Regions from separate parts of the Alteromonas sp. ISO5 genome, predicted to be linked through region 1. Evidence: predicted binding sites of a transcription regulator. Region 1 holds the regulator's gene; each other region holds the start of a gene.
The links. Region 1 encodes sigma-54, which starts transcription at its own class of promoters, with help from an activator protein. Its sites were predicted from a motif close to GTTGGCACGNNNNTNGNNT; they were not measured.
Positions count from the first base shown of each region.

Region 2: the regulator sigma-54 is predicted to act here: its motif matches at 2,396-2,414, upstream of xdp1 (exosortase-dependent surface protein XDP1).
Region 3: the regulator sigma-54 is predicted to act here: its motif matches at 2,257-2,275, upstream of AC2T0J_RS14365 (DUF3192 domain-containing protein).

Region 1 is NZ_CM176572.1:2,820,554-2,831,000, forward strand. It holds gene AC2T0J_RS12635 (DUF2145 domain-containing protein) at 1-570, shown strand, start outside; gene yiaA (inner membrane protein YiaA) at 585-1,043, shown strand; gene AC2T0J_RS12645 (mechanosensitive ion channel family protein) at 1,827-2,861, shown strand; gene AC2T0J_RS12650 (HPr family phosphocarrier protein) at 3,573-3,845, opposite strand; gene rapZ (RNase adapter RapZ) at 3,845-4,690, opposite strand; gene ptsN (PTS IIA-like nitrogen regulatory protein PtsN) at 4,715-5,173, opposite strand; gene hpf (ribosome hibernation promoting factor) at 5,189-5,476, opposite strand; gene AC2T0J_RS12670 (RNA polymerase factor sigma-54) at 5,501-6,979, opposite strand; gene lptB (LPS export ABC transporter ATP-binding protein) at 7,047-7,772, opposite strand; gene lptA (lipopolysaccharide transport periplasmic protein LptA) at 7,769-8,341, opposite strand; gene lptC (LPS export ABC transporter periplasmic protein LptC) at 8,310-8,873, opposite strand; gene kdsC (3-deoxy-manno-octulosonate-8-phosphatase KdsC) at 8,870-9,424, opposite strand; gene AC2T0J_RS12695 (KpsF/GutQ family sugar-phosphate isomerase) at 9,424-10,404, opposite strand; gene AC2T0J_RS12700 (calcium/sodium antiporter) at 10,404-10,447, opposite strand, start outside.
Region 2 is NZ_CM176572.1:5,146,952-5,157,398, forward strand. It holds rRNA gene AC2T0J_RS23335 (16S ribosomal RNA) at 1-866, opposite strand, end outside; gene pssA (CDP-diacylglycerol--serine O-phosphatidyltransferase) at 1,247-2,098, opposite strand; gene xdp1 (exosortase-dependent surface protein XDP1) at 2,458-3,354, shown strand; gene prsT (XrtA/PEP-CTERM system TPR-repeat protein PrsT) at 3,355-6,228, shown strand; gene clpB (ATP-dependent chaperone ClpB) at 6,280-8,850, opposite strand; gene AC2T0J_RS23360 (M28 family metallopeptidase) at 9,066-10,447, opposite strand, start outside.
Region 3 is NZ_CM176572.1:3,207,661-3,218,107, reverse strand. It holds gene AC2T0J_RS14375 (PAS domain-containing sensor histidine kinase) at 1-721, opposite strand, end outside; gene AC2T0J_RS14370 (GNAT family N-acetyltransferase) at 848-1,486, opposite strand; gene AC2T0J_RS14365 (DUF3192 domain-containing protein) at 1,849-2,211, opposite strand; gene AC2T0J_RS14360 (hypothetical protein) at 2,426-2,710, shown strand; gene syd (SecY-interacting protein) at 2,707-3,255, opposite strand; gene queF (NADPH-dependent 7-cyano-7-deazaguanine reductase QueF) at 3,378-4,220, shown strand; gene AC2T0J_RS14345 (GGDEF domain-containing protein) at 4,264-5,766, shown strand; gene ppnN (nucleotide 5'-monophosphate nucleosidase PpnN) at 5,763-7,127, shown strand; gene AC2T0J_RS14335 (DUF3192 domain-containing protein) at 7,234-7,608, shown strand; gene AC2T0J_RS14330 (hypothetical protein) at 7,614-9,236, shown strand; gene AC2T0J_RS14325 (isocitrate dehydrogenase) at 9,454-10,447, shown strand, end outside.

The DNA of each region.
Region 1 (10,447 bases):
GTAGCGGTTTATTCAGCCATTACCCTGGATGATGGGAGTACTGAATACGGTTATGCTATCCATAACCTGTATCAGCGCGCAGACGATCCCGGTCGCAGTGATATCATCGTGGACTATCCGGTAGATTTTTTCTGGGGCGCACAAACCCTGAAGGCCGGAATTGTCATACCCACTGCGGCGGTGCAGGCACGGCTAATTTCGCTAATCAGTGAACAAAAGCACCTTGATTTGCACAATCCACGTTATTCAGTAGTGGCCAATCCATTCAACAGTGAGCGCCAGAACTGTACAGAATTCACTCTGGATATGCTGCAGGCGGCCATGTATCAAACTGAGGATAAAGCGCGGATTAAAACCAACAATGCCGCGTATTTTAAACCTCAGCGAGTCTATATCAGCCCACTAAAACTGGCGGTAGGCAGTATGGTGACAGACGGGGTAACTACTTCTGATCACAAAGGGCGTGTACACACGGCTACCTTTACCACCATTGGCCATTACTTAGCGCAGTTCAACTTATCTCAACATGCCGTGGTGTTGTATGCCAACGGCCGCACGCAAGCCATTTAATCGAGGGTATCAACATGGAATTATCTGCTCAAACGATCACAAACGCACCAACCAAGGCATTTCGTATTGCTGCAGTAGCGGCGCTTATCATCGGTGTCGCCAGTTACCTGATTGGTTTATTTAACGCTTATATGCAACTTAATGAAAAAGGCTATTACCTGACCGTAATGTTACTGGGACTGTTTGCGGTGGTATCCTTACAGAAAACCATCCGCGATAAAATGGCCGGTATCGAAGTTACCCGGGCATACTTTATCGCTTGTGGGGTAGCAACTGTGGCTGCCATTGCGCTGTTAATTGTGGGGCTCTACAACGCGGAACTGGCGCTCAGTGAAAAGGGCTTTTTCGGGATGGCCTTTGTATTAAGTATGTTTGCCGCTATCACCGTGCAAAAAAACGTGCGGGATTGTGCTGAAGCCAAGGCCGGGGCAGTGAATCACCCGTCAGCCACAGTTGTTCCTGAAGCAGAATAAGTAGCCCCTGTGGCTACTTATCCACTATCGCTGTTCAGATTATAAAACAAATAAAGATTGTGTTATGCGTAAAAGGTTTCTGGATAGCGTTAATAGCCGCCTTCATTGTTATTAATGAAACCCTGGTGGACTGAATATTCGCGATATCTGTTGGCGGCTATGGTGCGGCAGAGGGGTTGCGAAGGTTACACGCTTTTTAACAATCGACAGCCTGCTATTTGCTGTAGGTTTCAGAGCAATTCGGGGCTTTACAGGTGGTGGGGCTAACTACCAGCCTGAAGCGCTCCACACCAGGCAAGGCGGGTGGTTGCAGGTTTAGTGGGCCTAAATCAAAAACATCCAAAGCAGTATAAATGGCGCACAAGCGCTGCCCGAAGGGGTCGTCATGAAAGCATTTTACTCTTTGTCACAGCCCTTTTACATAGAACCACTAGGTCTGCAGAGTTGTTTCGCATTAAAATGCTTTCATATAGACCAAAATTCGTACAACAAAAATCAACACGCCCTAGCAGTTGCGGTCATCTATTTTTAGGGATATTGGGGCATGCAACACTCTCACTTTATACACCGGCCCACACCTCCTTAACGTATGCTATGGCACTTATTTTTGTACCGATCCACGTGGGATGGATGGGCGCGCTAACCGGTGGGGCTGCATTTGTGATGACGAAGCTAGGGTTAAAGGTGCTGAAACGCTAAATCACCGGAGAGCCCCCGGTGTTTCTGATCTATTCGGCGCTAAACCGATTATAATTAACAGGATTTGCGCAAAGGAAAAAGACAATGGAATCCTCTACCAGTGAACTGGTTAGCTCTTTAGATACGTTCTGGCAGGCTTTTATGGTTAAGCTGCCCGCCATTGCTCTGGGCTTGTTAGTATTGATGCTGACCGTATGGTTGGCCGGCCGGCTCTCTGCTGCGCTTATAAAACCAATAGGGTATCTTTCTTCAAGTCCGCTATTGCGCTCGGTGAGCCAGCGGGCGTTAAGCCTGGTTTTCATTCTGTTTGCGCTTTACGTTTTTTTAAAACTCTCTGGCCTTACTGAATTTGCGGTAGCCATAATGAGCGGTACCGGAGTGTTGGGATTAATCCTTGGTTTTGCTTTTCGGGATATTGCAGAAAACATGATAGCCAGTTTGTTACTAACGGTGCAGCGCCCATTCCGCATTGATGATGTAGTGCAAATCAACAGTTATACCGGTGTAGTGCAAAAGGTGACCACGCGGGCCACCACGCTGGTGGACTTTGATGGTAATCATATTCAGATCCCCAACGCCGTGATTTACAAAGGTACCATTAAAAACCTTACCGCTAATCCCAAAATGCGCGGCCAGTTTACCTTAGGTATAGGTTACGATGCCGACTGTCAGCGGGCTCAGCAGTTGGCGTTGCAGCTCATTGGCGAACACCCTAATGTACTTAAAGAGCCGGAGCCGTTAGTACTGGTTGATGAACTTGGCTCGGCAACAGTAAATTTGAAGGTGTATTTCTGGATCAACGTAGAAAATACCAGTGTGATTAAAATGGCGTCGGTACTAATGCGCGATCTGGTAAAACGGTTTACTGACGAGGGAATTAGTATGCCGGACGATGCCCGTGAAGTGATATTCCCGCAGGGCGTGCCGGTAACTATGGTGGATATTCAGGATCAGGACACCCCCCCTGAACCGGTCAAACCAAGCCCTGTCAGCAAACCTAAAGCCGTTACAGAGGACACCGCTGCTGCTCATGATGATGTCTCCAGCGAAAATGATGATATCCGCCGGCAGGCAGAAGAAGCGAGAGCGCCGGAGCAAGGCGCTAATATTTTGTCCTAGTGCTTTCCAGCCCCTTATCGTATTAAAAATCCTCTCACAAGGGGCTATGAGACCTGCCAGGCTTCTGCTTTTAATGTTCTGTTAATGTTGCTGCAAAGTTTTATTCATCCTTTCGAACTATAGTTAAATCAGTCAACCAGCAGGAGTTCGATATGACAATTACGCGATTCGTGCCAAACTTTATGACATTGACTATCCTGATGACCTCGTCAGTCGCAGCATCGACTATGAATGGGCGAAACGAACAGCTCATACCACAAGGTGCAGTGGATCTCACTATCAGTCAACAGGCCAGCGGAATTCAGGCGAGCGACGTATATGGAGCGCCAAAGACAGTTTTTGCTGCGCCTGTCTGCAATCCAAATAGTTTCGCAGTGGGCAAGCTAGTAGAGCCATATCGGTTAGTTTGTGAGTACTTTAGCCCCGTGCAGACGCACAGTAAACAGACTTCAATTACAGAGTTCCAAATATCTCCCAGCATAGGGAAAACGGTAACATTCAGAGGCTGGTCTGCATGGAGTAGGGATGGCAATGCTCCACCTCCAGGCCACTACGATACGGATTCAGCGGATAATCGTCATGTGAGACTGGAATTTAGATTTGGATTCCATGTGAATCAAAACGGCCGGCTGCAAATGCAATTAAATGATTAGTCTTCGTCATTCGCAGAGAAACCACAGATAACCACTTCACAGTGGTTATCTGTTTGTGCTACTCATCTTCGTTAAAGCGTCCGACAATCAAATTTTCCACCGCCGCCATGGCGGCTTCGGCATCCGGGCCTTCGCTGATCACATCAACCTGTTCACCCTGATGACTTTCCATCAGCATTAAGCCCAGCACGCTGTTGGCATTGGCTTCTTTATCGCCTTTTTTTAGGGTGATTTCGGCATCAAACTGATTGGCCAGTTGCACTAACTGAGTAGCGGCCCGTGCATGCAGGCCAAGCTTGTTAACAATGGTAAGGGTTTTTTCTACGCGCATTATCGGTTTAACTCCCGGTGACGAATTTGCACATCAGGGTGTTTATCGCCGTATATTTTGGCCAGTGACTGCGCGACAAATACGGAACGATGCTGGCCACCGGTACAACCAATGGCAATGGTGACATAGCTGCGATTATTTCGCTCCAGATGCGGCATCCAGGTATCCAGCAGGTTTTGAATTTGCCAGATAAATTTAGTCACAATGGGCTGTGAACCCAGAAAAGCTTCTACCGGTGAATCCAGGCCGGTAAGGTGCTTAAGATCCGGCTCCCAGTGCGGGTTGGGGAGAAAACGAACATCAAACACGTAATCGGCATCTTTGGGAATACCATGCTTAAAGCCGAAAGATTCAAATACCAGCACCAGCCTGGAACTCTTTTTACCCAGAATACGCTCGCGGATAAGCTCCGCCAACTGATGAATGGATAAGCGGTCGGTATCAATATAGAGGTCAGCCCGCTCGGTGATGGGCGCGAGGAGTTCTTTTTCTGCCTGTATTGCATCAGCCAGGGATTTATTCAGTTTGGCCAGCGGGTGCAGGCGGCGGGTTTCACTAAAGCGCTTCACCAGCATGTCATCACTGGCATCCAGATAGACAATGGTCATCGACCAGGATGAGGGCAGATAGTCGAGAATCTCGACTAATTCATCGGGATCCTTTGGCAGGTTACGCACGTCGATACTCACGGCTACCTGATCGTATTCGTCGACTACGGTATGGGTGAGCGTTGGGAGCAAGTTTACCGGAATGTTATCAACGCAGTAGTAGCCTAAATCTTCCAGGGCCCTTAGCGCAACGGATTTGCCGGAGCCGGAGCGCCCGCTGATAATAATGAGTTTCATGGTTGTGTCAGACTCCCTGCCGGACTATTGTTCAGCCTGGTCGCATAGTGCGGCGATAACCTGTTCCTTCGATTCGGCGTTACGGATCGTTTTTACAATGCTTTTCTGGCTTAACTTACCGGCGATAGTTGCGAGCGTTTGCAGATGCCCTTCGGTTTGGTTTTCTGGCACCAAAATGGCAAAAAAGATATCCACCGGTTTATCATCAATGGCGTCAAAGGCAATAGCCGGGGTGGTTGTTACTACCACAGCTGTTACTTTGGAAAGGTTAGCCAGTCTGCCATGGGGCAAGGCTATGCCATTACCAATGCCGGTGCTACCCATTTTTTCCCGGCTGAGCAGGGCATTGAGGGCGTCTTCTTTTTGAATTTCGGCGTTGGTTTCGGCAGCAATATCACTGATGATTTCTAAAATTCGTTTTTTACTGTTGCACTGGACCGCACATTCAGTGCGATCCAGGCTAACTAAGGCTTGAATATTCATAAGGTTAAATTGGGCCTAGTGCTTTTTGAGCTTTTCCTTATGCTTTATTACCTGGCGATCGAGTTTGTCGATCATACTGTCTATCGCAGCATACATATCCTGATTTTCTGACGAGGCAAATACTTCCGCTCCACTTAAATGCATCGTGGCTTCGGCTTTTTGAGTAAGCTTTTCCACGTTGAGGATCACATGCACATTGGATATGTGATCAAAGTGGCGCTCCAGTTTAGTAAACTTGGTATCAACATAATTACGCAAAGAATCGGTTATCTCGATGTGATGACCTGTAAGATTTATTTGCATAGTTCGTCTTCCTTATATTTCGGCCTAAATAAGGCTCTTGCGTTGGTTAGACGGTGGAATCGACAAGGATTCCCGGTATTTTGCTATTGTTCGCCGGGCAACTTTAATACCTTGATCGGCCAACAATTGAGCAATTTTGCTGTCGCTTAGTGGTTTACTGGGCTTCTCGGCGGCAACCAGTTTTTTGATCAGAGCGCGGATGGCAGTGGATGAACATTCTCCGCCAGACTCAGTGGCTACGTGGCTGGAGAAGAAGTATTTCAACTCAAAAATACCGCGAGGGGTGTGCATGTACTTTTGGGTAGTAACCCGCGAAATGGTGGATTCATGCATATCGACCATCTCGGCTACGTCATTGAGGACCATAGGCTTCATCATTTCCGGGCCGTGTTCGAAAAAACCCATTTGCTGCTGCACAATGCAGTTAGCTACCTTGAGCAAGGTTTCGTTACGCGACTCCAGACTCTTAATGAACCACTTGGCTTCTTGCATGTGCGAGCGAATAAACTGGGAATCTGAACTGTTACGGGCCTGGCGGCTCATGGCAGCGTATTGTTGATTTACGCTCAGTTTTGGCAGACTGTCCGGGTTAAGTTCAACCACCCAACGACCTTTTTTCTTGGTGACCGATACGTCAGGAATAACGTACTCAGGTTCCTGGGTAATTAGCGCACTACCTGGACGCGGATTAAGGGTTTGCAATAAGCGCATCGCTTCTCGCAAATCGTCTTCCTTCAGGCGTGACTTACGCATTAAGGTGCGATAGTCCTTGCTGCCCAGCAGGTCGGCATAGTCTTCGATAAGGATCTTTGCTTCCTTGAGCCATGGCGTGTCGGGAGCAAACTGTTTTAACTGGACCAGTAGACACTCCTGAGGGGTACGTGAACCTGAGCCAATGGGGTCAAACATTTGAATCCGCTTTAGTACGCATTCAATTTCGTCGGCTTCAACCGGCTCTTCCATATCTTCAGTATTGACGCTCTGCAGGATATCTTCAACTGTTACCGTTAAATAGCCTGATTCGTCAATTGAGTCGATAATCGCAATGGCGATTGCGCGGTCTACATCACTGAAGGGCGTCAGGCGCATTTGCCAGAGCAGGTGGTCCTGGATGTTGTCGGTAGTTTCACCCTGAAAAACCTGGTCATCGTCATTTGAAGCCGGGCCAGGCGCAGGCGCCGATGATGCTGAGTAATATTCATCCCAGGTGCTGTCGATAGGGAGTTCATCGGGCAGTTCGTTTTTCTCGAGCGCCTCGTTGGTGTCCATGCTGGTCTCGGTACTGGCCGTTGCGGCGGCATCGGCTTCAGCATCAAGCTTGCTTTTCTCTATAGTATCGTTGTCGCTGGTGTCATCAACTTCCAGTAACGGATTCGAATCGAGTGCTTCCTGGATTTCCTGTTGTAAATCCAGGGTAGAAAGTTGCAGCAGTTTAATCGCCTGCTGCAATTGTGGCGTCATAGTAAGTTGTTGACTAAATTTGAGCTGTAAAGATGGTTTCATCTACTTCTGTTCTTAACGCCTTGCTTGTTATTGATGGGGACAAAACATGTTGTCTTTATGTATCTAACTATAGCCTGAATTGCTCACCCAGGTATACATCCTTGACCTTTTGATTACTCAAAACCTGTTCCGCAGTGCCTTGGGCGATTAATTCACCCTGACTGACAATGTAGGCTTTTTCACAGACGTCAAGGGTTTCCCGTACGTTGTGGTCAGTAATCAGAATACCAATTCCACGGTCACGAAGATGTTGTATGATCTTCTTTATATCATTAACCGAAATTGGATCAACTCCCGCAAAGGGTTCATCGAGCAAAATAAATTTCGGATTGGCTGCCAACGCCCGGGCAATTTCTACCCGACGCCGTTCTCCTCCCGACAAACTCATCCCTGTACTATTACGTATATGGTTGATATTGAATTCATCAAGTAGGGCATCCGCTTCATTTTGCTGTTCGGCAGACGAAAGGTCCTTGCGTGTTTGCAATATTGCCATGATATTGTCAAAAACCGTTAACTTTCTGAAAATAGAGGCTTCCTGGGGTAAATACCCAATCCCATTGCGGGCACGTTCGTGCATGGGCTGACGGGTCAGATCCATCTCGTCGATGCGAATATCGCCTTTATCCAGCGCCACCAGGCCCACAATCATGTAAAACGTGGTAGTTTTGCCGGCGCCATTGGGGCCCAGCAGGCCAACTATCTGGCCGGCAGACACCTCAACACTGACATCCCTTACTACCTGCCGGGACTTATACGACTTAGCTAAGTGGGTGGCGGTTAGGGTGGTCATTCGTTTTCATTATCCTGTTGGTCGCCCGTGTTGTCACGGGCCTTGCTTTCGTCGCGCACGGCTTCAATGTCTTCCAGACTAAATACGGTGCGCACCCGGCCATCCTCACTGCCGCTGCCGTCACCGGTGGCTTTAAGTTGTTCTTTTTCCATGTCGTAAACGATGGTTTCACCTTTTACCACACTGGTATTCTGATTTAATTCGGCATCGCCAGCCAGAGAAATGGTGCGATTAGCTACTTCATAACGGATTTCAAATGCGCGGGCTTCAACTACCCGGCCATCGTCCAGGGTCTGGCTGTAGACAGCAGGTTTTCCGGTAGCGATAAATACTTCCTTGCCTTTGCCGCCGCCGGCTTCTACTTCAACCCGGTCGGCCTTAATGCTAAGTGAGCCCTGGGTAACCTGCACATTATCAATCAGAATGGACTTTTTATTTTTACCATCCAGGAACTGCGACTCGGAAAACACCTCGATGTCTTTTTTGAAATCAGATTTGGCTGCCAGCACCACGGCCGGCGATAGTGCCAGCGACAGGCTAGTTAGCAGGGGAATAAGTCGTTTGCACATGATGATTCAACTCATAAGTTTTATTCAATAGGTTGGCGCGAAGTCCGTTACTCAATATCAGGAAATCAGGCCCCGAAATTTCCACCCTGGCTTCGGACACCATGGTTTGTTGGTCCAAATCTATCTCAAGGTAGTCAGTGGTTACCCGCTGCACAAAGTCAGCCTGGTTTTTACTTACAATAACTACGTTATTTTCCAGTTGTATCATATTGTTATCATACAACGTACCTTCGTCGGCGACTACCTGCCAGGGCGGCTCGTCAGACTCCTGGTAAATCGTATATTGCGGTGCTAAAAACAGCACAAAGCCTAACTGCTCGTAGTTTTCCATGGTGGATGAAAATACTTCATGCACGCGCTGACCTTGTTCATTATATAATGTGGTGGTCAGGTTACGGGCTTTATAACTCGGTGTAATGGCCAGCACATCCTGATCCGGGGTGATCACCGGATCTTCGGCCAGAAAACCGGGCAGGTAAAGCAATGTGGCCAGAATAAACAGGCAGGCAATGCTCAGGCCTACTTTACTCATACACTGGCTCCTAAAATACCGTGTAAACTATCATTGGCTTGCAGCAGGGTGTCACACACTTCCCTTACCGCACCAAAGCCGCCCGGTAGGGTGGTAACCCAGTTTGCCTGCATAATAACCTGTGGATGGGCATCCTTCACCGCAATGTTAACTGCGCTGTGCGTAAACATGCCGGTATCCGGCATATCATCACCAATTGCTGCCACCTGTTCCCGGGTAAGTCCCAGTGAGGCGATTAATTCAGCCAGCGCGTCGGCTTTGTTTTCTTCACCCTGGATAATGTGAGATACCTTTAATGATGTCATACGGTCCTTAACGATAGCTGAACGTCGGCCGGTAATTACTGCCACTTCGACGCCGGCATTAACCAGTGCTTTAACGCCGTAGCCATCGCGGGTGTGAAAGGCTTTTAATTCTTCGCCCTGGTTACCCAGATAAATGCGACCATCTGAAAATACGCCGTCGACATCGCAAACCAGCAGCTTAACCTGTTGCAACTGCTGGTAAAAAGCCTCAGGAAGTTCAGTATACAGGGTTTTTACCAGGCTCATCACAGTACTCCGGCTTTTAACAGCATGTGCATGTTAAACGCTCCCACTGGCTGGTTGTTTTCATCAACCACCAACAGGGCGCTGATTTTATATTGCTCCATTAAATTGAGTGCTTCTACAGCAAGGTCTTCACCATGGGAGGTGATACAACCACGGGTCATCACTTCTTCTACGCGCGTATTATGAATATCCGCCCGGGCATCCAGCAGGCGGCGTAAATCGCCGTCGGTAAATACACCCAGCAGGTTACGCTGCGTATCGGTGATACCGGTCAGTCCCAGGCCCTTGCGGGAGATTTCCAACAGTGCCTCAGACACCGTTGCCTGCTCGGGGACCAGCGGGATTTCATCACCAGAGAGCATAATGTCCGCCACGGTGAGCAGCAATTTGCGGCCCAGGCTGCCACCAGGGTGAGATAGAGCAAAGTCATCCGAGGTAAAGCCGTTGGCGTCCAGCAGAGCAACAGCCAGAGCATCGCCCATTACCAGCGTAACGGTGGTGCTGGTGGTTGGCGCCAGGCCCAGCGTACAGGCTTCCTGTTCTACACCAATGTCGAGTACCACGTCGGCATGTTTGCCCAGGGTACTGTCGGCGCGGTTGGTCATGGCAATCACCGGGACATTCAGGCGTTTCACTACGGGCAACAGGTTGAGTAGTTCACCGGTTTCGCCTGAGTTAGAAATGGCTAACAACACATCGTTTGAACCCAGCATCCCAAGATCGCCGTGATTGGCCTCACCCGGGTGCATAAAAAATGCGGGCGTCCCGGTACTGGCAAGAGTGGCGGCAATCTTGTTACCCACGTGACCGGATTTACCCATGCCACTGACCACCACCTTGCCCTGACAGTCTTTAAGTAGCTCGCAGGCTTTCACAAAGCGTTCATCAAAGCGCTCGCCCAGCGCGGCAATCGCGGCTTGTTCGATTGTAACAACGCGCTTGGCCGATTCTATAAAGGAAGATTGTTGTTGTGACGTCATTAGGCAAATAACCAATACTGATAAACCAGGTAGCAGCCTGCTA
Region 2 (10,447 bases), 2.3 Mb from region 1:
TTAGCGCGTTAGCTTCGCTACTCACGGATTAAATCCACAAACAGCTAGTAGACAGCGTTTACGGTGTGGACTACCAGGGTATCTAATCCTGTTCGCTACCCACACTTTCGCACATGAGCGTCAGTCTTTGGCCAGGGAGCCGCCTTCGCCACTGATGTTCCTCCAGATATCTACGCATTTCACCGCTACACCTGGAATTCCACTCCCCTCTCCAAGACTCTAGTCTGCCAGTTCTAAATGACCATCCCAGGTTGAGCCCGGGGCTTTCACATCTAGCTTAACAAACCGCCTGCGTGCGCTTTACGCCCAGTAATTCCGATTAACGCTCGCACCCTCCGTATTACCGCGGCTGCTGGCACGGAGTTAGCCGGTGCTTCTTCTGTTGTTAACGTCACAGCTGGCAGGTATTAACTACCAACCTTTCCTCACAACTGAAAGTGCTTTACAACCCGAAGGCCTTCTTCACACACGCGGCATGGCTGCATCAGGGTTTCCCCCATTGTGCAATATTCCCCACTGCTGCCTCCCGTAGGAGTCTGGGCCGTGTCTCAGTCCCAGTGTGGCTGATCTTCCTCTCAGAACAGCTAGAGATCGTTGCCTTGGTAAGCCTTTACCTTACCAACTAGCTAATCTCACTTGGGCCTCTCTTCAGGTGCGAGCTAAAAGCCCGCTTTGGTCCGGAGACATTATGCGGTATTAGCAGTCGTTTCCAACTGTTATCCCCCTCCTGAAGGCAAGTTCCCAAGCATTACTCACCCGTCCGCCACTCGTCAGCGATTAGCAAGCTAATCCTGTTACCGTTCGACTTGCATGTGTTAGGCCTGCCGCCAGCGTTCAATCTGAGCCATGATCAAACTCTTCAATTAAATATCGAAATTTTGAATTGTCGTTGTTGACACTCTTAATGAGTGCCCACACAGATTGTCTTGTTATAAATTGTTAAAGAACAGTACAAGCTCTGCTTGCTGCTTCAGCGTTCTTTTAGAACCTGCCGAAGCGGGATGCGTATAATACGCTTTTGGTTTTCTGCGTCAACACTTTTTTGAAAATTTATTTTCGAAGCATTGTCGCTGTATACCGCTTCACATAAGGCTTTCGCGTTATGTGGGTTGGCCTGTTGAGGCGTTCCCCGTTGAAGAGCCGCGCATTTTACGCATCCCCCGGAAGAGATCAACAGTTATTTAAAAAAAACTATAAAAAACGCGACCGTTTGGTCGCGTTTTAAACAATCGGGTTATTAACTACACTATTTTGGTGTTTTTTCGTCTTTATCTACTCTGGTTTCTTCGTCGGTCCGGCTTTTTGCCTGCTCAGCTTCTTTTTCTTCGGTTGCGACTGCTGACATAAAATCGGCATCTTCTACCTGATCGCCGACGACATCGCTCAAAGTGACTTTATCCACAGTTCTGAAAGTGTTTATCGGCCCCGCCAACGCATAAAGCGCGAAAACAATGAACAATACCAGCGCAGGCTCAGTGGCGACGATAATAAAGATAAGTAATATTACCAGCAGTGCAACAAATGGTACTTTGCCATTCCAGTTGACTTCTTTAAAGCTGTTATATTTAAAGTTGCTGACCATTAATAAGCCAGACAATCCGGTAACTAGTGCCACAATCAGGCCTATATCGTTACCATTGATGTCATACTCAACACCTAACCATACAAATCCACAGACTACGGCAGCCGCTGCCGGACTGGCTAAGCCCTGGAAAAAGCGCTTGTCAGCCACGCCAACCTGAGTGTTAAAGCGAGCCAACCTTAATGCAGCACCAGCCACATAAATAAAGGCAGCGAACCAGCCAAGCTTACCCAGATCGCTTAATCCCCAATTATAAGCAACCAACGCCGGTGCCATACCAAACGATACCATATCGGCCATCGAATCATATTCAGCGCCAAAATCACTTTGAGTGTTGGTGATTCGGGCAACCCGTCCATCCAGTCCATCAAATATCATGGCCACGAATACTGCCACCGCTGCAGCTTCAAAGCGCCCGTTCATAGAAGACACCACGGCAAAAAAGCCTGAGAACAGCCCGGCAGTGGTTAGAAGATTCGGCAACAGATAGATACCTTTATGTTTACTTTCTGACATGATTTTCTCTATAGCTACAAACGGCGATCATTATTTCATACTCTCAATGGACATGCTTAACGATTTTAAGTTTCAAAGCATTTCTGCTTTTGTTTACCCGAATTCGTACGTGAGATAACTACTTATCAGATCATATACATAACCCGTTACTTTTTTTTATAAAGTGTAAGTTAAAGGATTATGAAACTGCCATGTTGAAGCACTTTCCTCATCCATACCTATGTCAGGATAATTTACAAAAAACGTAAACTTTCCTGACACAAAACGCTATACCATTGAAATTAAAATACTTTATATTTTGGATCATTTTTTGCTTGAAAAAATTTCGCAAGAATGCGTAGTTAATGAGGAAGTGAAGTATGCGGTTTAACTGTAAAAAGACAGTTCTTGTTCTGAGCACCATTGGTTTATTTGCCTCAGGCATAGCATCAGCGACAAGCAACAATAATTGTAACATGACCACTGGCTGTGACTCATGGGGCAATGCAAAAATTTATAATATGTATGACGATCTGGGTCACAATTACAGTACAGGAATTAACCTGAACGGCATTACCGTTAATGTGTCGGCTTGGTCGGATGTCGGCAATTATAACGGTAATCAAAATCGGTATGGCACAGATAGGGATGGCTCAGGTTGGTGGGGCGAAGAAGACGATACCGTCCAGTCAGCAAATTTTGCGGGTCCTTGGAGCTCAGGTTCACAAATAGGCTATGGTATGTATAGTGGCGACGCTGGTGAAAGCCATACCATTGATAACTATTCGCACGAATATGGAGGCACTGATTATGACATGGTATTGTTGTCCTTCTCTGAAGAAGTCTCTCTGGTCGGCGCAACTTTCAGTTATTTAGATGGTTATGCGAGCAAAAACCAGGTAACAGTTGCCGGGTTATCCGATACAGGCCTTGGCCAGCTAACCAGTGGAAATGCGACTTGGCAGCAAATTGCTGATAATATTGGTGGCTCATTGAAAAACAGCTTCCAGATAGGTGCTGACAATGGTACCTACTACTCGGACTTTACCTTCACTGAAACGTCGAAATACTGGTTAGTTGGGGCATACAATACAGCCTTTGGTTATGTCGATAGGTTTAGCAAGCACAATGATGGCTTCAAATTATCATCGATTGGCTTCAACAAGCTCGAGGCAGATCCGAATAACTCACCTGACCCAGTGAATGCACCGAGTTCATTTGCACTGCTTCTGCTTGCTGGTGGCTTTGCAGCCTGGCGCAAACAGAAAGTAAAATAATTGCAACATCATTCTTGTTCAAAGGTGGCATTTGCCACCTTTTTTGTACACAATCACACCATCGACATAAAACTAACAACAAACATTATGCGACTAACTTCAGCATTATTGATTACACTGAGTTTATTAGGCACACCTACTGCGTTCGCCAGTTCAGAAGATGACTATGAAAAAGCCCTGACCGCCTACTCTCAATCACGTTTTGATGAAGCGTTCATTCATTTAAAAAACAGTTTGCAACAGGATCCAGAAAACCTCGCCGCTAAAATTTTGATGGGAAAACTTCTGCTGGTTAATGGTTATTTGCAGGCTGCTGAAGTTGAATTCTACGAAGCCTTAGATCAGGGAGCTGACATCAACCTAGTGGCAGAATCGCTCGGTAATACCTTGTTATTTCAAAATAAATATCAAAGAGTGATCAGCTTTAGTGATATTGATAAGTTATCCATAGAAGAGAAAGTTAAATGGTTGCAAATTCGCGCTACAGCCTGCGTTCGTCTGAAGCAGACAGATTGTGCAATAGACGCTTATAAACAAAGTCTCAAACTAAATTCAGACTATATTGCAGCTTATAACGGCCTGGCAGCAGTAGCCATTACATCAGAACATTTTGCTGAAGCAAGTCAGTATCTGCAACGAGCCATTAACATAGAGCAAGATAATCCTGTTACATGGCGATTAAAAGGACAACTGGCCCACCAACAAGGTAAATACGACAACGCTATTGATTACCTCCAAAAAGCACTGGAGCTCTCTCCTGAAGATCCGCTGACTCTGCGCAAACTTGCTGACGTATACTTAGAAAGTAATGATTTTGAAAAAGCCCAGGCATTTGTTGATGAAATCGTTGAGAAAACCCCTAATGATCCATTGGCGATATTGCTAAGCAGTTGGTTAGAAAGTAAAGATCAGGAGAAGCTGGTTAATAATGAACGCCTGGAGCAATTAAATGAAATAATGAGCAGTTTGTCTCCTGAACTGATAGCCGATCAGCCCGTGCTTTATTACATAAGTGGTTTAACTGCTTTTTTTCATGGTAACACCGAACAAGCTGCACGCGACTTTAATCAATACTTGCAACACAATCCTAATGATCCTCAGGCAATTGTACTGCTTGCAAGAACGTATTTAATGACCCAGCAGAATCGCCAGGCCCTTACTTTACTGGAGAAACACGAAGATAAACTTCTGGACAATGTTGATTGGGCACTGTTGCTTGGTGATTTATATTTGAAACAAAATCGAGCATTTAAAGCACAGAAACTAAGCGAAGATTTATCAGAACGTTACCCTGACAATGCCATCGTCAATCTATTCCGTATTCGCTTGATGGCCAGTCGGGGAAAAACTGAAGAAGCCATTAAAATTCTTGATACCAATTACGAGAAGAATCAGGGGAATATTTCGTTTTTGTTCACTTACAGTATGATGAAACTCCAAGCAGGATTCGAACAGGATGCCTTGAAAGGCGCAAACGCTATACTTGGGCAATATCCCGACAATGTGGATTTCTTGAATCTTAAAGGCGGTATTTTAATCCGCTTAAAAAAATACAACGAAGCGCTTAAGCTGATAAACGACACTCTGGAAAAGAAACCAAGCTTTTTTGCTGCAAAATTTAATAAAGCTGCAATTTTAAGCAGATTGCGCCAATTCACCGAATCCAACCTGATAGTTGATGAACTGCTGGCGGTATCGCCTAAACATCCTCAGTCGTTATTGCTAAAAGCGCATAACCTGGTTGAAGAGAATGCTATTGAAGAGGCTCTGGCGGTGTACAGCGATATCCTGGTCCTCAACAATGATTTTAATTATGCGCGTTTTGAACTGGCAAAACTCTACCAGGTATTAAAAGATTATGACCAGGCCATCTATCATATCGATCGACTGTTAGTGAACGATTTTGATAATCCGGAATATCTGTTATTCAAAGCATCTGTATACATTCAAAAGCGAAATATTCTGGAAGCTCGGAAAACCCTATCTGTAACCGAACACTTCACCAAAGAATCCGTAGAGCAACTTATTAGACAAAGCGAGTTGCAACAAGCTATTGACGACGTACCTGCCGCCATTTCATCAGTGAATAGTGCGCTTCAGCTTGAGCCGCAAAATACCCGTTTGAAAATGATTAAGGCTCGACTTCTAATCCAAATCAATGAGCTAAGTGAAGCTGGTGACTTACTAGATGCACTTCGGGCAGATAACACTGAAAATGCTAACTTTTGGTTAACTCAGGCTTTGTTCAATAAGGCCAAAGAAGAGCAAGATAAAGCGACAAAAAATCTCATCAAAGCTCTAGAAGTTGACCCTTATTTTTCTCAAGCTTTAATTTTACTTTACAAAGACGCTGTTCGAGGTGAAAACAAAGAGGCCTTTATCGCACAAGCTGAAAGCATTGTTAGAGACCATCCCAAAAACGTTCTGGCAAAAAATATCCTTGCTCAGTTTTACTATATTCAACATGATTTTCGCCGAGCTAAAGCACTTTACCAATCACTGTTAGAAGAAGACAAGAGTATAAATCGGGCGATAGTGCTAAACACCCTTGCAATTATGGCGTTGGAGGAAGATTTAACTACTGCGCAAGAATATATCGTCCAAGCTTTTGAATTAAACAGTACCCATCCAGAGATTCTCGACACCATGGGCTGGATACTGGTACAAAAAGGACAACTTGAAGATGGACTTGGTCACCTGCGAAGAGCCTTTGCCCGGGATTCCAATAACCCGGAAATTCGTTATCACATTGGCTATGCCCTGGCGAAGTTAAACCGCAATCAGGAAGCGAAGGAAGAGCTGAGGAAAGCAGTAGCCGTAGATCGCCCTTTCTATAATCGCAGTAAAGCGCAAGCATTGCTAGATAGTCTGTAAGCAACAAAAAAGCCGGCAAATTTGCCGGCTTTTTTAGTTCTGTATATCCAATCAAATAATGATCAGCCGTTCGCCATCTACGTCGATACGTATGGTCGACTCGGGCAAGATAGCTCCCGACAACAACTGCTGTGCCAGTGGGTTTTCCACCTGTGTCTGAATCGCCCGTTTGAGCGGACGAGCTCCGAATACCGGGTCGAAACCAGCGTCGGCCAGTTTGTCCATGGCCGCAGCAGAAAGTTCAAGCTTGTAGCCTTTATCTGCAAGACGAGCCCGTAAAGCAGCCAACTGAATTTTCGCAATCGATTTTATCTGCTCTTTACCCAACGGATGGAAGACCACTATGTCATCTACCCGGTTGATAAATTCCGGGCGGAAATGCTGGCCGACCACGTTCATTACCATGGCTTTCATTTCCTCATACTGACTTTCCTGATGCTTATCCTGGATAATGTCAGAGCCCAGATTAGACGTCATGATCACCACGGTATTTTTAAAATCTACGGTACGGCCCTGGCCGTCGGTCAGCCGACCATCGTCAAGCACCTGTAGTAGAATATTAAATACATCCGGATGGGCTTTCTCTACCTCGTCGAGCAGGATTACAGAATAAGGCTTACGGCGTACCGCTTCGGTTAAATAACCGCCCTCTTCGTATCCTACATAACCCGGAGGCGCCCCCACCAGACGAGCCACGCTGTGTTTTTCCATAAACTCCGACATATCTATACGGATCATGGCTTCTTCGGTATCAAACATAAACCCAGCGAGTGATTTACACAGCTCTGTTTTACCTACCCCAGTTGGCCCTAAGAACAGGAACGAACCAATCGGCCGATTCGGATCGGCAAGCCCGGCCCGGGTGCGGCGAATAGCATTAGACACAGCATTCACCGCTTCGTGCTGACCGACCACTCGCTTATGCAGCACATCTTCCATACGCAATAACTTTTCGCGTTCACCCTCGAGCATTCTGGATACTGGGATGCCGGTCCAGCGTGAGAGCACATCGGCAATTTCAGCATCCGTTACCCGATTTTTCATTAACAGGGTTTCTTTGTTCTCGTTTTCAGCCGCTTTTTCCAGCTTCATCTCGAGCTCAGGAATACGGCCATACTGAAGCTCTGACATCCTGTTTAAGTCCGATGCACGGCGAGCAATCTCTAAATCCAGCTTAGCTTGTTCAAGCTCGGATTTTATAGACTGGGTACCCTGCATCGCTTCTTTTTCTTCTTTCCAGATTTTCTCCAGATCGGTGAATTTAATTTCTGCCTGCTCACGCTCCAGCTCGATCATTTCAAGCCGTTTGTGACTGGCATCATCAGTTTCTTTCGCCAGTGCCTGCTCTTCCAACTTGAGCTGGATGATACGGCGCTCCAGACGATCCATTTCTTCCGGCTTAGAATCAATCTGTAAACGAATGCTCGAGGCCGCCTCATCAATCAAATCGATAGCTTTATCGGGTAATTGCCGGTCGCTGATGTAACGGTGCGACAATGTCGCGGCCGCAACAATGGCCGGATCGGTGATATCTACCGAATGGTGCAGCTCGTAACGCTCCTTTAAGCCCCGCAAAATCGCAATAGTGTCTTCTACGCTTGGCTCATTCACGAGTACCTTTTGGAATCGGCGCTCTAAAGCAGCATCTTTCTCGATATACTGACGATACTCATCCAGTGTGGTCGCGCCCACGCAGTGCAGCTCCCCCCTGGCAAGCGCCGGTTTGAGCATATTGCCGGCGTCCATTGCGCCGTCTGATTTACCAGCCCCGACCATGGTGTGTAATTCATCGATAAACAGAATGACCCGGCCTTCTTCTTTGGCAAGTTCATTGAGCACCGCTTTCAGGCGCTCTTCAAACTCACCACGATATTTAGCCCCTGCCACCAGCGCGCCCATATCCAGCGACAATACGCGCTTGTCTTTAAGGCCTTCTGGCACTTCGCCATTAATGATGCGCTGAGCCAGACCTTCGACAATGGCGGTTTTACCCACACCCGGCTCACCGATTAATACCGGGTTATTTTTCGTCCGGCGTTGCAGAACCTGAACGGTACGGCGAATCTCATCGTCACGACCAATTACCGGATCCAGCTTACCCTGCTCTGCACGTTCGGTGAGATCGGTGGTGTACTTTTCCAGTGCCTGACGCACGTCTTCAGCGTTAGGGTCGGTGACTTTCTGCCCGCCACGCATATCATCAATGGCTTTTTCGATGGCTTCTTTGGTCACACCCAGTTCGCGGAAAATATCGCCTAAGCGGCCTTTATCCTGGATACCGGCCAACACAAATATTTCAGATGTGATGTAGTCATCTTTTCGTTGCTGCGCGATTTTGTCACACAGATTGAGTAATACAACGCTGTCTTTGCCTAACTGTACGTCACCGCCAATACCTTCTACCCGAGGCAGTCGTTCGATGGCCTGGGAAAGTGCGGAGCGTAGCGCATTTACATTTACGCCAGCCTGATCCAGCATGGAACGAACGGTGCCGCCCTGCTGATTTAACAATGCTGTCATTAAATGCACGGGCTCGATAAACTGATGATCTCTGCCCAAAGCAAGAGACTGCGCATCAGAGATCGCAATCTGGAACTTGCTGGTAAATCTATCTAAACGCATGGAAACCTCTTTTAACCGTGCTAATAACCTTGCTCTCTTTATGGGTATGAATAAACGCAGATTCAAGTAACCTGTTTAAAAAATATGCACAAATAGACACTTAATTTGCGCCAAGTCAGTTGTCTGACTGAATTAAAGTATGGCTTATTTTTTACCGGATTAAAGGAAGAATAAATGGCCACCTGCGAACGCAGGCGACCAGCCAAAACAAGTAGTTAATCTTTGCCTAAGGTAGAAAAGAAGCTATCGCTGTTCCACGAGGGACGTTCAGGCAAGTTCGCCAAATCCCGGGCAATGGCGTAATTAATTTCAACAAACTGGGCGGCCCACTCGTAATCAATAGGTAAATTTAAATCATCCGAGGGCATGTGATAATGCTTAGCCAGAAAGGTCTGTGGCGACACAGCAAGGGCATCTTTCACGTCAGTCGCCAGACTTGGCACTAAGAAGACCGCCGGCACGCCCTTTTTCACAAAACTGTACTGGTCACTTCGAACAAATATCGCCTGCTCGGGCATGGGATCGTCAATCAGCTTCATTTCATTTTTGAGTAAAGTACTGCTTACCGTGTCTTCCAGCGAGCTATGAGTGGCACCAAACGCAATAATCTCGTTGGTACGGTAAGTCAGAATCGGCATATCCAGGTTTACATTGGCAACAATATTCTCAATGGGCACCGTAGGGTAAGTTGCATAGTATTCTGAGCCTAACAGTCCCTTCTCCTCGCCGGTCACAAAAGCGAAAATTACCGAGCGCTTCGGCTTCTCTTTGGCATGATGAAACTCATGGGCTATTTCCAGAAGTGTGGAAACACCGCTGGCGTTATCCATTGCACCATTGTTAATTTTATCTTTTAACACTGAATTTTTGCTGATTCCGATATGATCAGAGTGAGCACTTAAAATGACAAATTCATTTTTAAGCTCGGGATCGGAACCTTCGAGCACGCCAATTACGTTAGGACTGGTGGTTTCGCTATGCACCGATTTTTTCTCAAGCGTGGCTGTCAGTCCCATTGGCCGCGGTTCCAGCGACTCATTATTTTCTATTTTGTCAAAGATCGCCTGTAGATCAATACCTGCCAGGTCGAACAGGGCCTTGCCAGCATCAATACTCAGGGTCGCGCCACCTTTTAACTCAGGATAGCCGTTATTAACCTGACCATCTTTGGTTAACCAGCGGGTGGATGGCGTTTTTACATACAGTTTCCGTTTCTCAAAAGGCGAGACTTTCTCAGAGCTCGGCGTGCTTACCACTATCGTCCCTATCGCACCGCTTTTTACCAGGCTGTCTGCAATCAGGCGGCGAAAATGAGAACCCTCTTCACTCGGGAAATTATGTGGTCTGCCAGACAAAATCACGGAAATTTTTCCTTTCAAATCAATATCTTCATAATCGCTATAATTAAGGTAAGGCGCATCGATACCAAACCCTGCAAAGACCAACTCGCCTGAGACACTGGATGTTTCGTTGTTGATATCGGCACTCATCAGCATATTTTGCATAAACTCAAACTCAATGGTGCTGTCACCATCAGACACCACCATTTTAGACGATGACATGTCCAGTGTTGCCTGCTTAAACGGCACCATCTGAT
Region 3 (10,447 bases), 390 kb from region 1:
TGTCGCGGCTCTCGCCATTGGCTACTGCATCAAAATAGGTACTGAGTTTATCGGTGTAGCGACGTAATACGTGCATGTTGCCATACACAAAGCTGATAGGATTGTTCAGCTCGTGGGCCACCCCTGCGACCAGACGACCCAGAGAAGCCATTTTTTCTGACTGAATAAGCCGTTGCTGGGCGAGCTGTAATTCAGCATGGGCGATATTGAGCTCTTTATAGGCCCTTTGTAGCTCGCCCAGAGGCCGTCCTACCAGTACCATGCCGACTGACTTACCGCGGTGATTTAAGCGTGTCGTACAATTTACCGATAATGGCACATTACCCGACTTGCCCTGTAACTCAAGTTCGTAGTCACGCACAGGCTGGGCGCGCAGACGCTCGTGGAAGCCTTGTACCTTGTCGTGCAGCTCCGGGGCGATAAAGGTGAGAATAGAGCGGCCAATCAGAGCCGATTCCGACTCCCCCACCAGCTCGGTCAGCGCCCGGTTGACCCCTTCTATAATGCCATCGTTATCACAGACGATGAGCACATCATTCATGGCACTTTGAATGCTGTCAGAAAAGCTCTTGGCCTCTTCAAGCTCAACGTTTTTCTCTTCGACTTCGACCTGCGACTGCACCAGATCCGCATAGGCTTCATCCATCTTCTGGATGACGCTAACCCAGGCATCTTCATTCTGAATGGCTTGTACCGGATCGAAATCTAAAGAGTCGGTCATATCTGCAGAGTGTCATTATCAATACAGGCACTATACCTGACGGTATTCCGCCCGCAAGACTGACAAGGAAATTTATCAGCAAAAGCAGGGCGTGATAATCGCCCTGCCCGGCATTGTATTTAGCGGTTAAGGCCTTGGCCTGAACATAACCTGCCCGATTTTATTAGCAATTTCCACCTGCGCGACTTTCTGATAAAAGCCATCGGAGAAGAACGTTTCATATTTAGGCACAGTCACAAATACGCCCACCCCTTCTGAATCACGGTGCTCAAGTAACACACTGTCAATAGCCCGCATTAACAGATGGCCAAGACCGTGGGACTGGTAGTCCGGATGCACCGCGATAAACGACAGTAAATGGTACTTTTCAGCTGGCATGGCTGAGCGAATTTTCTCCTCTTTTTCCAGCATTTGCCGGGTACCGTAATAACCGGTCGTTAACAGCATTTTTAACCGCCAGTGCCAATAACGGCCGGCACCTGCTGCATTGTCAGGCCCGGTAAGGCATGCAACAGACAGCAATCGTCCTTCATCAAATAAGCCAATAATGGGTTGCTCTGCTTCCCAGAATGCGGTGAGTTCTTCGCGAATGGCGGAACGGAGCCGCGATTCGTAGCCTTCCTTTTCGCTCTGGAATATTTGTAAAAAAATTGGATCGTCGTGGTAGGCGTTGTAAATAATGGATGCGGCAACTTTCAGGTCTTCCGCTGATAAGTATGCTGCTCTGATTTTATCCAGATTTTGTTGGATTTCCGCTTGTACCATAGCCTGTCTCCCGTGTTGTGGTGATGCGTACACGCCAGTTATTGCGACCCAGGCCGCCCTCTCACTCAACCGCTCAGCGCTGCAGGTAAACAACAGCCAACTGAAAACAACAAGATTGGTCTTAAGAGTTACGTAATAGACGCACAAAAAGTGCATCAGTTCCCCACTCTAGCTAAAAAAATAACGCTTTGTAAATATTCTGTTAACAATATTTATACAATTTAGTCAATCTGATAAGAAATGATGAGGGAAGTGACTGCGTTGATAATCGAACCACACTGTAACTTTATAAAGGGGAGAACTGACAGCAGCAAGCCTGATAAACGATTCGTCTATCAGGCTTGTCAGCACGGTTGGGCGGTTTAGATTTTACGAACCGCTTCATCCCCCCAACCGATTAAGCGGTTGTCTTTAAAGACCAGTGGCGTGCACTCATCCTTAGTGGTGATACCATCGTCTTCGGTACGCTGCGTGCGATAGTAAAGGATCCGGTAAACATGATCGCCCTCACCTACCATTTCATTGAAGTCGGCTACCCCCATTTTGCGAGTGACATCTTCAAAGTGCGCATTCACTTCCAGATTACTGATATGTTTACGGTTATTATACTCGCGCTGCTCCCAGCTGGCCTGATAGTGTTCTCTGTCGTCATCACCCACGGAGATAATACAGCCAGACAATAACATCGGTGCTACCAGAGCAGTACAAAGCATCAGTTTTTTCATAGTGGTTCCCTGTTGAAAAATAATAAGTCACTAATTAATTCAGGTAATCAAAAATAAGGCCAACTATAACTCATTGAATTTTAAAGGAGTTAAAAAATAACCACTTGGCGACAGTACTAACTATCAGTATGATTAGCGAAATTTTCGTTGTTTTGACTAACCGGTTAGACGCTCTCTCAATCTACCCTGTCAGTCATCAGTAAAGAGTAATCTTATGACATCCAAAGAAAACCATAAAACCCTGGTCGAAATATGCCACACACTGGCGGCCGAGGGTTTAACCCCGGGCGTGGGCTTATTGCGTGGTAGAGCCTCTTTTAAGGTAAGCGTACTGGATGCCATCGAGGCTATAAAGGTGTTCAATCAGCAAAACGTAGAGGTTAAAGCCCAACCAAAAACGCCGGGAGACAAAGCGCGCATCACTGAGCTGGAAAAACGGGTGGAACAATTAGAACAGGCTCTCGCGGTGATGGAGAGCCGATTGGCAAAGCTCGGTTAAGCGGCCAGCGTCAGGCCATCAATAAAGGTCGCCAGGTCGGGCGCCAGGCAGCGACTGGGTAATTTGCCCACCTGCTCCAACACCACTTCGCCTGAGGCATTATCCACTGACAAAATAAAGTCGTCTTCGTCGGTTAAACCAAAAAACAAAGTGGGCGGCTGTTTCAGTCGCTGCTTCATTAACAAATGCCCAATCAGGTTTTGTTGCAACCGTTCGAAGTCCTCTTCACTGCAAACCTGCAATAGTTCACAGTTACCCTGTGGAGCCTTTACCTGCAGATTAAAACTCCAGTAAGTCGTAAAGAACTTACAATATTGCTCGTTCAGCGTGATATGCAGGGCGTTTTCGATGTTGGCAAAGGTATATTCAGCTTCCATAGGCACAGGCTGCCAGGCGCAGGGCTCTCCCGGCTTTGCATTCCCTACATAACAGGGGGATGCTAATTCCGGCTCAAACTCTGAAGTCATAAGCGCGGGGTGAGACGCTGCCGTTTGTTGCAAATCGCGCATTAAATTATGCAATGATTGTTGAACGATATTCTCCATTGCGATTCCATATCAGGTATACTAAACCTCTATACTAAAGAATTTATGGCACTTAAAACACCAGCTTGGCATATTGAATGCGCGTGTCACAATTAATCAGTGGTAAAAAGTTACAGGACAGCATGACAGCAAAGCACTCTTCGTCTCCGTCTCTTCCCGCCAACCTGACTCTGGGTCAAAAGGTTGACTACATTGAACAGTACACACCTGAGCTGCTGCAAGGCGTACCACGCACGCTAAGCCGCGAACAAATAGGTGTTTCCCAGCCTTTGCCTTTTGGCGGCGTGGATATCTGGAATGGTTATGAACTTTCATGGCTTAATCCAAAGGGAAAACCGCAGGTAGCGATTTTACAATGCCGGGTGCCCATTGATTCGCAAAACCTAATTGAGTCAAAGTCTTTTAAGCTTTATCTGAACAGTTTTAACCAGTCGGTATTTAACGGTGCAGATGAAGTCGTCCAATATTTAACGAATGATTTATCGGCATGTGCCCAGGCACCGGTTGAGGTGCAACTATTCAGTGCCGGCCAGTTCGGTACTCTTCATCTTGGTGAACTTGACGGCACCGTGATTGACGACCTGGACATTGAAATCAATGCCTACCAGCCCAGTCCTGAACTGCTGACAACCAGCGACCAACAGGTTTCTGAAACCCTGGTGAGTCATTTGTTAAAATCAAATTGCCTGATCACCAGCCAGCCTGACTGGGCAAGTGTGCAAATCCATTATGAAGGCGCGGCCATAGACCACGCCGGGCTGCTGGCTTACCTCATTTCGTTTCGTCGTCATAATGAGTTTCATGAGCAGTGTATCGAGCGAATTTTTTGTGATTTAATGGTTCGTTGCAAGCCGCACAAGCTAGCTGTCTATGCGCGCTACACCCGCAGAGGCGGATTGGATATCAACCCGCTGCGTGCGAATTTTGATTTCATTATATCGAACAATCGACTAGCCCGGCAGTAGTATGCCGGCGGCTATTTTGGCTTATAAGGAGCTTGCATAACACATGGAAGCGAAACAACTCCAATCGCTGCGCGCTCACAGTGAGCAACTGGCAGGATTTATAGTCCGACTCACCAGTTATTATGAAGGGCTATCGGCAGAGATTGATAAAGAGTTACAGTCTCTGCGTGGTCATTTAAGTGGCAAGATTGATTTTACCCTGGCCACCCTTTCCATGAATAAAGTCAGCCAGTTAATTATGCTGGAACCCTACTCAGTTAAAACGCTGACCCAGGCCTGGATACGCCAGTTGGAAGAAGATATTCAGGCATTTCAGCGCTTGGTTACCGAACCTACCGCCCGCAGTCAGGCAGCCAAAGCCAGTAGCGCTTTGAAAAAGCCTATCAATGGAATAAGTGGTGTACTGCCGCTCTATCAGCAAGTATTAAAATGCTATCAATCCAGCATAGACAGTGGTGAAGAATCAGCGGGTGATAACCAGCCCAATAACCGAACTGTACAGCTTAAACAAGATTTAATCGACGAACTAGGCCAACTGGTACAAACCTATATTCGGGTCAATCCGGAGGATGACTATATTGCCTCTCTACAGGAGAGACTTGGCCAGGGGCTTACCGAAGAAGAGTTACTTAACAGCTGCCTGATCCTGATCCGGGTCATGGTTCAGGAAACCCTCACCGAGGCCAATACGGCCGGTAAAATTATTCAGCGTCTGAATAATGCGCTGGGTAACATTAACGGTGATGTGCAGTCCAGTATCTCAAAAAGTGCCGAGAGCTTTGAGGCCCGCCAATCGCGCAATCAGGAGTTGCGAAACGTACTGGAAGACATGGAAGACGCGCTCGAAGGCGAGCACAGTATCGACGAATTGAAACAGCAGGCCCAGCATTACCTTGGCCAGATGGCTAACTCACTAAGTGCAAGTGAAGAAGCGGAGCGTCAGGAGCAGGAAGGTTTGATGTCACTGCTGGTTTCCATGCAACAACAGCTCTCGTCGCTGCAAAAGCAAACAGACTTGTATCGTAGAAAGCTGGTTGAGCAGCGCATCAACATGTACACCGACCCGCTCACCCGTGTGCCCAATCGCATGGCTTATAATGAGCGGGCTTCCAAAGAATGGGATCGCTGCCAGGCGCAGGGTACACCGCTCAGCATCGCGGTGGTCGACGTTGATCATTTTAAACGGATCAACGATAAATACGGCCATGCTGCAGGTGATAAAACACTGCAGGCCATTGCTCGCCATCTTAAAGCTAACCTTACCAGCAGCGAATTTATGGCGCGTTGGGGCGGTGAAGAATTTATCATTTTGTTGCCTGATCATGCTAATGATAAACTGTTAAATCGCCTTAATGAGTTGCGTGAGGGTCTGGCTAAGCTACCCTTTAAATTTAAACAAGAACGCCTGATAGTGACTGCATCCATAGGCGGCACCCATTGCCGCACTGGTGAGAAACTCGATGCCGCCTTTGAGCGGGCCGATAAAGGGTTATACAAAGCAAAATCCGGTGGTCGGAATCAGGTGGTCATTCAGGATACCGAATGAAAAAAATTCAGCTCAACCCTGTAGGTTGGATGAGCCAGCTCTCCCAACTTGAAGTCAGCAAGCTTGAAGACACCACAAACAGTAATTTGTATAAGCTCTTCCGCAACTGTTGTCTGGCAGTACTCAACAGCGGCGTAGACGAAGATAACTACGAAATTTTATTCGCTCCGTACGAATCATTCGACATACGATTGATTAAGCGGGAACGGGGCGTCAAACTCGAATTAATTAACCCGCCGGAAGTCGGCTTTGTTGACGAGCGGTTGGTTAAAGGCGTTCATGAGCATCTGTTCTCAGTGTTACGAGACATGCTTTACATGGGCAACAAGTACGCCTTTGTACATGAGAGCGCACCGCTTGATAGTGGCAGTATAACCGATATGGTTTTTGACATGCTGCGTCACGCTAAAGTCATCGAACGTAATAATGAGCTCAACACCATCGTGTGTTGGGGCGGCCACTCCATTGGTCTTAAGGAATACAAATACACCAAGGAAGTGGGCTATCAACTGGGCTTACGTGAGATCAACATTTGCACGGGTTGTGGTCCAGGGGCAATGAAAGGCCCCATGAAAGGCGCCGCCATTGGCCACGCTAAACAGCGCTACCGTGACGGCCGCTATATTGGCATCTCCGAGCCCAGTATTATTGCCGCAGAACCGCCTAATGCCATTGTTAATGAGCTGGTGATCATGCCAGACATTGAAAAACGTCTGGAAGCCTTCGTTCGAATCGCGCACGGCATTATTATTTTCCCTGGCGGCGTAGGTACCGCTGAGGAACTGTTGTATTTACTCGGGATCCTTATCCACGAACGAAACGCCCAGCAGCCCTTCCCGGTAATATTAACCGGCCCGGCTGGCAGTGAGTCTTATTTTGAAGCTATCCACGAGTTCGTCGGCGCCACCCTGGGGCCCAAAGCGCAAAATCGCTATCAGATTATTGTGGATGATGCGGTGGAAGTCGCCCGGGTACTGGGCCAGGGTGTTAAAAAGGTGGAGCAGTTCAGACTGGCCATGGGCGATGCGTTCAGTTTTAACTGGTCACTGAAAATCGAAGATGACTTTCAGCAACCGTTTATCCCCACCCACAAATCCATGGCGACACTTAATCTTCACCGGGAGCAGCCGCTGTCTGATTTGGCAAATAATTTACGCAAAGCATTTTCGGGAATTGTGGCGGGCAATGTGAAAGCTGAGGGTATTCGCCAAATCCGGGAATTTGGCCCGTTTAATCTGTCTGGTGAAGCCGATTTAATGGCCCGTATCGACGCCTTACTGAAATCCTTTGTGGCACAGCAGCGTATGAAATTACCCGGCACTGAATACCGGCCCTGTTACAGCATCAACCGCGATTCATAATCAGTAACATTCTTAAGGCTGACAGTGTGGCGTTAATTGGATAGACTACTATTGATTAAGGTCCGACAGGGCCAGAATGAATTAACCAGTAAAACGACACAGATAAATGAACAGTAAAGCAATCCGACTTATTTTGATCGGCGTAGCCTCGTACGCGGTCCTTGCTTTTTTACTCATCGCCTTTTATCCGGACAAACCGGAGAATATGGACTGGCAGGATCGGGAAGAGTATAACAAAGTGCAAATATCCAAGCTGGAGCTGGGTATTACCCGCGCCGAGGTAATGGCTTTACTGGGTACACCGGATATTACAGAAGCCAAAATGCAGGATAGCCGTGAGATTCAGGTAATGTTTTACCGTACTCAGCATGTGCGCGCAGACGGTATGACGACACAGGATGAATGCACGCCGCTTTTATTCGAAAACGAAGCCTTGATTGCCTGGGGTGACGGTGCTTATCAAACCTACCTGAGCAGTTAATTAATTTGACAGCCATGTTGGCAGCCTTGCAGGAACTGGTGCAAGACAGCGAGGCACTGCCGCCTTTGCCTGTCCGGGAAGCAGCGCAACTTTCTCAGTACCTTGATGTCAGCGCCCGCTGGCTCGATTTTGCACAAGCCAACCTACCACTGTTAACGGTAGTTGTCAGCCGCCCATTCAGCACCACAGACCCGACACAGCATTTATGGCTTCGCCATATCTCAGTGTATTTACTCCTCTGTTTACGTAATCGGGTGAATCATCACACTCAGCAACAAGGCGTCGCGGCGCTGCTGTCTTATTATCAGTTAAAACAACAGTCACTACTCAATAAACAGCGCCTGAGCAGCGCTATTAAACAGCTTAGTCGTTGTGGCCAGCATTACTGGGCTGCGCATATTCTGCCCGCAACCAGACGTCCGCCACTCTATAGCGATTGCTTTGATATTGCCAGGTTATGGCAACGCTACCTGTTGCGTGCACCGGTCAGCGACTTTAACGACATTTTGCCAAAACTGACAATGACACTCCCGGTCACCGGACAGCAACCACTCCATGCCCTGACCGTCTATCCCGGACTGCTTCACGAGGGTCTGTTGATCGCGTCAGGGCAGCATATCGGGCCTGTGATGAGTCAGCTAAAAGATCAGGTGCTTATTTACTCAAACACGAAGGAACGTTTTTGCTGGCTGGCAAAAAAGCAGGTTCGCTTACTGCGCAAGCAATCGCTCAGCACCGAACAATGGACCAGAATACTGGCCACATTGGAAGAACAACCAGAAGAAGGTGAAGTGATACGTCCTGGCGATCACCGCTGGGCACTGCCGACGAGCTACCCAACATCGCGCCCGCCACTTAGCCTGCAAACACTGCTAAAGGCACTCAATGATCCGGATATCGACGTTGCCAAAATAGTGGCGATGGTAGAAGTTGAGCCGGCTTTCAGTCATTTCCTGACCGATGCAGCGTCAAAGGACAACCGCATGCAGTTACCGGTGCAGAATGTTAAGCAAAGCATCCTGACCTATGGCCTTGAAAGGGTCGGCCATATGCTCGTGCAGTACGCCCTTTTTCAACGTTTAACTCAGCACTGGTTTCCGTTGCTCGACTGGTATTCGCGGCTGGCTCAGATAGCCATTTTACTCAGCAGTGAACTGGCGAATAGTTGTGCCCGAATAACGCCACAATATGCCAGTCTGGTGACTACCGTCGCCCTCTCACCGTTATTTACGTCGGCTCAGGAAAAAGGCAAAACAGCGGTGAACCACAACAACGAACGACTATTTGATGTCACTACGTTGCTGCAAAATAATGCCGGACAAGGTAACAGTGCTACCCGACAACGTCTTATTTCCCTGGCCTCAGCCTGGGAGCAGGACAAAGGCCAATCACGGTTGATAGCCTGTTGTGGCCGCCTGCCTCAGGAAGTCCCCGGGTTATTGCGTCTGCCCCATTGTATTACCGGTTTGAGCCTTATTTGGGCCCGGCAATGGCTACTCAGGCAGACGCCTTGTGCACAAACGAATGCGTTTATTCAACAGACCCAACAGGCATTTCCTGAGTTAATTACACTGCAAGGACAACTTCAGCCCAAAGTCAGTCACCTGCTCAATTGTCCGTTGTTATAACCTCCGGATAAAGGCCCTTAATAAACGCTGTTTATAAGCACTATGGCCTATTTAACTACTCATTTAGTCTTGCATCATATACACTTAGGCGTGTGCAAGGACACCCTACAATTGATTACAAAAACGCCAGAGAAAAACCCTCTTGCGCAAAAATTACGTTACACTTATCAAAAAGCAAACGACCTAACGAATCAGTAAAAGTTATTAAGGATCTCTGATGACTCAACAACGCATTACTGTCATCCGCGGAGATGGTATCGGCCCGGATATTATTGATGCAGCAACACAAATTTTAGATAAAGTAGGCTGTGACTTTGCCTATGATTACGCTGATGCAGGCCTGATGGCACTGGAAAATCATGGCGAGCTATTACCTCAGGAAACGCTGGATCTGATCGCCAAAAACAAAGTGACCCTGAAAGGGCCACTTACCACGCCGGTTGGCGAAGGGTTTACGTCGATTAATGTGAGCCTGCGTAAGCAATTTCAGCTATATGCAAACGTGCGTCCGGTATTGTCTTTTAAAGGCACCAAGGCACGCTATGAAGACATCGACATTATCACCGTTCGTGAAAACACCCAGGGGATGTACTCCGGCCTTGGTCAGGTAGTTTCTGAAGACGGTACTGAAGCAGAAGCGCGCAGCAAAATTACCCGTGAAGGTGCTGAAAAAATCGTGACTTTCGCTTACGAATTGGCCCGTCGCGAAGGCCGCAAAAAAGTGACTGCGGTACACAAAGCGAACATCCTTAAATCGACTTCAGGTTTGTTCCTGAAAGTTGCTCGCGAAATTGGTGAGAAATACCCGGATATCGAATCTACTGAGATGATTGTAGATAACGCCTGTATGCAACTGGTAATGAATCCTCACCAGTTTGACGTGATTGTTACCACCAACCTGTTTGGCGACATTTTGTCTGACCTGTGTGCCGGTCTGGTTGGCGGCCTGGGTATGGCACCTGGCGCAAATATTGGCGGTGAATGTGCAATTTTCGAAGCGGTACATGGCTCAGCACCAGACATCGCTGGCAAAAACCTGGCTAACCCTACCAGTGTCATTCTGGCTTCCGTTCAGATGCTTGAATACCTGGGTATGGCTGACAAAGCCGAAGCGATCCGTTCAGCCCTGAAAGATGTAATTGAAAGTGGCGATCGCACTACCCGCGATTTGGGTGGTCAGCATGGCACCACCGAGTTCACTCAGGCAATGC